Regions from separate parts of the Alkalibacillus silvisoli genome, predicted to be linked through region 1. Evidence: a T-box and tRNA genes for the amino acid it is inferred to sense, from the RefSeq annotation. Region 1 holds a T-box; the other holds one or more tRNA genes.
The links. The T-box of region 1 lies ahead of alaS (alanine--tRNA ligase). A T-box ahead of a tRNA ligase gene usually reads a tRNA of that ligase, here a tRNA-Ala.
Positions count from the first base shown of each region.

Region 2: it encodes a tRNA-Ala, which carries the amino acid that the T-box ahead of alaS (alanine--tRNA ligase) is inferred to sense. The anticodon was not compared.

Region 1 covers NZ_BAAACZ010000009.1:201,571-204,991, reverse strand. Annotated here, with positions in the region: gene alaS (alanine--tRNA ligase) at 1-1,916, opposite strand, end outside; T-box leader at 1,962-2,161, opposite strand; gene ABDZ63_RS05150 (hypothetical protein) at 2,516-2,701, opposite strand; gene recD2 (SF1B family DNA helicase RecD2) at 2,790-3,421, opposite strand, start outside.
Region 2 covers NZ_BAAACZ010000002.1:22,995-26,415, reverse strand. Annotated here, with positions in the region: gene ABDZ63_RS00395 (ABC transporter permease) at 1-405, opposite strand, end outside; gene ABDZ63_RS00390 (ABC transporter ATP-binding protein) at 402-1,094, opposite strand; gene ABDZ63_RS00385 (hypothetical protein) at 1,091-1,225, opposite strand; tRNA gene ABDZ63_RS00380 (tRNA-Ala) at 1,410-1,482, opposite strand; gene ABDZ63_RS00375 (hypothetical protein) at 1,544-1,675, opposite strand; gene ABDZ63_RS00370 (DUF2680 domain-containing protein) at 1,809-2,147, shown strand; gene ABDZ63_RS00365 (LysM peptidoglycan-binding domain-containing protein) at 2,246-3,055, shown strand; gene ABDZ63_RS00360 (CAP domain-containing protein) at 3,197-3,421, opposite strand, start outside.

The DNA of each region.
Region 1 (3,421 bases):
TTTGCTTCTTCTAATGAATGGTGTGAAACCATTACAGGGAGTGAATTCCATACCTTATCATTCACAATCGCTTCAATTTGTTGTAGTTGTTCATCTGTAACCGCATTGAAATGAGTAAAGTCAAAGCGTAGTCTGTCTGGTGCAACATGTGAACCAGCCTGATTAACATGGTCCCCTAATACATCCTTTAATGCCTGATGTAGTAAGTGTGTCGCAGTATGGTTTTTAATTATTTGTTGGCGTTCATAACGTTTAACTTGTGCTTTTGCGCTCTGGTTTAATTGTAAAGAGCCTTCTATGACGTCCACTTGGTGTAAGTTCTGGCCATTAGGTCCTTTTTGCACATCCATCACAGAAGCTTTACCAGTTTCAGTCTCAATTATTCCCCTATCAGCAATTTGCCCTCCACTTTCTGCATAGAAAGGTGTTTCAGCAAGGATTAATGTAGCTTCATCACCTGCTTGGATTTCTGAGACTTCTTCTTGCTCTTTGATCATAACATCTACTGTTGTTTCACTTATTAACTGTTTATAGCCAACAAAATAGCTTGGCGTTTCAATTTGTTGCAACACTTCATCTTGTACTTGCATTGAGTCAACTTTTTGTCTGGCATCACGTGCACGTTCACGTTGTTTTGTCATTTCTTTTTCAAAGCCAGCTTCATCGATTGTAAATCCTTCTGCTTGTACATACTCTTCTGTTAATTCTTTAGGAAAGCCATATGTATCATAAAGAGTGAACACCTCTTCACCTGGAAATACATTACTTCCTTTTTCTTTTTCAGTTTTCATGACCTTCTCTAAAATAGTTAACCCTTCTTGTAAGGTTTCATGGAATCGTTTTTCTTCTTTTTTCATGACTTCTTTAATAAAATCTTTCTTCTCATGTACTTCTGGATAAAATTCATACATGATGTCTGCTACTTCATCAACTAATTGATACATAAAAGGTTCATTGATATTTAAATCTTTCGCAAAACGAATAGCCCGACGAAGAAGCCTTCTTAATACATAGCCTCGACCCTCATTCGATGGTAAAGCACCATCACCAATTGCAAACGCAACGGTTCTGACATGATCTGCAATCACTTTAAACGCGGAATCTTGCCTTACTGTTTCACCATAGGAGATGTTAGAGATTACTTCTGTGCGATTAATAATAGGTTTAAATAGGTCTGTTTCAAAGTTCGTTTTTGTATCTTGTATTACTGAAACAATACGTTCTAAGCCCATACCTGTATCAATGTTTTTCTTAGGTAATGGTGTATAAGTATCATCAGGGTTATGGTTAAATTGTGAAAACACGAGGTTCCAAATTTCTAAATAACGTTCGTTCTCCCCACCAGGATATAACTCTGGGTCATTTAGGTCATTTCCATATGATTCACCACGGTCATAGAAAATCTCAGTGTTAGGCCCACTAGGTCCCTCACCGATATCCCAAAAGTTCTCTTCTATACGGATAATGCGTTCAGTTGGTACACCAACCTTGTTTTGCCAGATTTCATATGCTTCTTCATCCTCAGGGTGAACCGTTACAGACAATTTATTTTCATCAAAGCCAATCCAGTTCTCACTCGTTAAAAACTCCCATGCCCATTCGATTGCTTTTTCTTTAAAATATTCACCAATCGAAAAGTTGCCGAGCATTTCAAAAAACGTATGGTGTCTTGCTGTAAATCCGACATTTTCAATATCATTTGTTCTAATTGATTTTTGTGCATTTACAATTCTCGGATTTTCTGGAATGATTCGACCGTCAAAATATTTTTTTAAAGTAGCTACACCGCTATTAATCCATAATAGCGTTGGGTCTTCTTGTGGAACTAAAGAGCGACTAGGCTCAATTCCGTGACCTTTTTCTTTAAAGAAATCTAAAAACATTTGTCTTACTTCATGTGATTGTAATTGTTTCATCTTCATACCTCCTAAAGTATAAAAAAAGCCGCCCCTACATGTTCATGTAGGGACGACTAATCCGCGGTACCACCCTAGTTATAGATCTAAATCTATCTACTTTCACACCGTAACGTAGTGTAGACGTCGGGGGTTAGCCGCTCTCTGGATTAGCTTCAATGACCCTTCACTTAGCATTTCTTCCAGCAAATGAAATGCCTCTCTGTAAGTGGTCTGCCATTTACTCTTTCCTTCACAGATTTTATATTTTAAAATTTTTAATGAATGAATGCATGCTATACCTTGAGAATATTATAGTTAAACCATACAACCATGTCAACTGTAACTACATATGTAACACAACCGTTCAAAGAATAGCTGAACGGTTGTGATTGCCTTAAAACATTCTTTTTCTTAATCTACGTGTAGACCTACGAAGTTGCTTCCACATCCCGCTTTTACGAATGTTGTTTCTATTTCTCATAAAATAAAAGGCAAAAGCTCCCATGACACCTGTTGAAATGACTCGACTCAAAGTTGTTCACCAACCTTTATCTCCTTATATAGGGTATGACCACTAAACAAGTCAGCTGAATGCTTTCTCGTTTGTTCCCATCGCTTTAAAAAGAAAAATCAACTTTCCAAGAAAACAGGTCGTCTAAAGAGGAAACCGTCTTGTCCTCTTGTACTTCATGCACGCGCATCTTACCACCTTCTACGGACAACTCTATAAAACAGTTCCAACAATAAAACTGTTGAGCTCCTATTTTACCGACATCAGATGTATGGCAGTTTGGGCAATTCATACAAAACCCCTCTTTCCTTTTTGCATACATCCTCTCCGACTTACAATTGTTCTATACCAATGGTAAGAACATTATTAGTTTAAACGTATTACATAAAATCATAAGGTGAAAAATTTTCCTCAAGCTCAGAATCTGGCTCAAGGTTTTCTGTATTTGAGTTAGGGTTAGACAAGTTATAAGCTTGAATTCTTGACACTAAGCTTGTGTTTCGTTCGTATGCCAGTTGTTTCTTTAAACCTTCTAAAAACACATCATAACTGCCACAAATTATTAAAGAAGACTTACCACGAGTAATGGCAGTATAGATTAGGTTCTTTACTAACATTCGTTTAAATGACCTGACAACAGGTAATATAACTATTGGGAACTCACTGCCTTGTGACTTATGAATCGAAATAGCATAAGCTAACATGATCTGATTAAAATCCTGTCTTGTATACGACACTTCTAGACCTTCAAAATCAATAATTAATTCATCCTTTTTCGATTTAGCTTCTTTGGCGTGTTTAATTGCAATAATTTCACCGATATCACCATTATAAACGTCTTTTTCCGGTTGATTCACTAGCTGAATGACTTTATCTCCTGTACGAAATGACGTCTTAAAATGCTCTAACTCTCGCTTTTTTTCTTCTTTAGGATTAAATATATTTTGTAACGTTTCATTTAAATCATGAATACCAACTTTTGTCTTATACATGGGAGCTAGAACTTGAATAT
Region 2 (3,421 bases), on a different contig from region 1:
CGTTTGTGTTTTTCGGTAAATGCCTTCTTCCTCTAATTCGACAGACCCGAAATCTGTTTCATAGTCAGCATACCCAATTACGGCGATTGGTGCTGCCACCTCAATGCCAGATATTTCTTTGATCGCTTCATATTGATCCACGCTGATTCCGCCATTTAGCCCGCTCAAATAGTTGGGTTCCAACAATTCTTTTTCTTCCGTTACACTACGGGAACCTTCTGGCCGAACAACAATATCATAAGAGGCACTCCACTGATTTTGTAAGGAATCAACGATGGTTCCTCTATTCGAATCCGAAAGACCAATTAAGTAAGTTAACCCAGCACTGATGATGAACGCACCAATTAATAACAAAATCAGTCGTTCTTTCTTCCGCCACCAATTCTGCCAAATAAATCGCATCATAAGGAAACACCCACTTGATCCGATTGAACGGATCCATCTTTCATTGTAATGATTCGGTTGGCTTTAGATGCTAGAGCTGCATCATGCGTGACAAAAATCACCCCACACCCTTCCTCCTGATTCAACTGCTTCAATAACTCAAAGATGAGTTCCCCAGTTTCAGAGTCGAGGTTCCCAGTTGGTTCGTCCGCCAGTAGCCAGCTCGGTTTGTGCACAATCGCACGAGCAATCGCTACTCGTTGTTGTTGACCACCAGATAATTGTGAGGGCAGCGAATTCACCTTATCCTCTAATCCCACTTGTGCTAACACTTCTTTTGCCCGCTGTTGCTTGTTATAGGGTACTTTTCTTGAGAACAACGGAGTTAACACATTTTCAATAGCCGTGAGTGTAGGAAGCAAATGAAACTGCTGAAAAATAAACCCGATTTCTTCAAAGCGGAAATCGGCGATTTTATTTTTGCGTTTCTTTAAAATCTCTTCATCATCATAAGTGATTTTGCCGTTTGTCGGTTGATCCAACGTCCCCAACAAACTCAGCAAGGTCGACTTACCTGATCCAGAGGGTCCAATAATAGATGTGAATTCGCCGATATCAAACGATAAATTGTTTTCATTTAGTGCCGAAGTTTGTACTCCATCTCCCCTGTACACCTTTTCTACATTTAAAAAGTTTATCTTGCGTATCATGTAATCCTCCTTGTCAAGCTCATTCCACTATAAATAATTCCAGGTGAACTACCAGCTCCCCAAACCCACATTTCTCTTTTGGACAGTTGTGCTAAAGCATGCCTAGTTTTTCTACCACCTTTTTTATTCATCTGTTCCACCTCATTTTTTCAAAAAATTCCAACTATTACATATATATTAACATAGTTAGTTTGGCATGAGTTAAAGAAACTAATAAATTAAAGCGTAAATGATCAATGGAGTTAGACAAAAATAAAAAAGCTGGACCTTATTATTATAATAAAGGTCCAGCTTTTTGCTTTAATTAATCAATAATGGAGCATGTCGGGCTCGAACCGACGACCTTCGCGCTGCCAGCACAACGCTCTCCCAGCTGAGCTAATGCCCCTTCTATACTTTCACGAGTACATTATAGCATATCTTATTTTTGTTTCTAAAGAGAGGTTACTTCATTTCCTGTCTTCTATTTTCACTTGCATACTCCAATACTGAACATGTGGTAAGCGATAATAAACCCAATATTCTTTAATCATTGTAATTCCTACAAATGACACTATAGACCAATCAATATCTTTAAGCATATGAACCCTCCCATATACGACACATACCCTTCTTAAAACATATGTAACCTAAACCTTGTCTTATAACGGACGTATGATTTTCAAAAATTAGTACAAGTTAAAGTATGACAAAATTTCAGATGAGGTGATTAAAATGGCAAAAAGAATTACTTTATTACTTGGTTCAACACTTCTTGTTCTTTTCGCATCAATCGGCATATTAACAACACAAGTGGGTGCAGAAGAAGAAGTAAACGAAGATGTAGAGCTGACTGAAGAACAACTAGCTGAAATGGAAGCTCTACACCACAACGCTTTTGAACAACACAAAGTCATTATCGATAAATATGTCGAGTATGGTGTGTTCACAGAAGAAAAAGCAGATAAAATGAAGTCTTATCTTGATGAACGCTTCGATAAGCTTAAAGAAAACGACTTCATACCTAAGATGGACAAGCATCATAAACAGGATAAAGAAGACCGTGACTCTTAGTAGCTAATGCCTGCACATAATTGTGTAGGCTTTTTTTTAGTTCATACTTAGGACAAATGTAGCATAAAATGGTCTTGAAAAAAGGAGTGTGATCTTAGGTGACGATTAGGCGTGGAACACATATCATTCATACTGTAAGACCAGGTGACTCTGTTTATCAACTATCACAACGATATGGAAGTGATGTTGATTCTATTGTCGAAGCGAATGCATTATATCCACCATTTACTGATTTATATATGATGGAGCCCGGGCAAGTAATAGTCATACCTAAAACATTACTGACAGAGACCGAAACATTATATGTTGTTCAATACGGTGATACAATTAGCTATTTATCGAATCGATTTTCTTTAGAACCTGAACTACTTATTGGGATAAATCGAACGATCCATAACCCTGATTATATGGATGTTAACCAACAAATACTACTACCTGTCTTCATTTATGAAGTTGAACCTGGTGATACATTAGCAGATATTTCTCAAAGAACAGGCATTCCAATCGATAACATTCTCCAAGCAAATATGAATAGATTTGGCATATCAGCTGATACGATTTATGAAGGCGTCCGAATCATCATACCTTTATCAATGTCAGAAAATATAGTTGTAACTTTGCCCCTTCCTGGTACTATTATTCGTGATGGTGCTTTACTTGAAGGATTTGCACGGACATTTGAAGCGAATGTCCTTTACCGTTTAATCGATTCTAATGAAACGGTTGTTATTGAAGAATCGTTTACCACAGCAAGGTACGCAGCACCATCTTATAGTCAATTTTTAGATAACCTTGAGTTTGACCAAGAACCTACTAGTTCATTAGGTGAGTTACAAGTTTATTCACGCAGTGCACAAGATGGCTCCATTCAAGATTTAGTGAGAGTTAGGGTTTGGTTTAGCTCATAATAATTAATTAAAAGGCAGCCTCAACTGAGACTGCCTTTTTTACAAAGATAGGAGAACATCATTCATCCCACTTGTATTAGTCTAACTCGCCTCTATCTTCAACAATTTCTACTTGGCAAGTTTTTTTATATAGAGTATCTTTTATTGTGCTTTAAACATTTGGGTCCAATAAATTGAACCATTTCCTTCAACATAACCTACACCAATGTGTGTGAAATCATCACTTAAAATGTTTTCACGGTGACCATCACTATTCATCCACCCTTGCATCACTGCCTCAGGTGAACGTTGACCCATCGCAATGTTTTCACCTGCTGTGCGATAATCAACACCATAATGGTCCATCATATCAAATGGAGAACCATA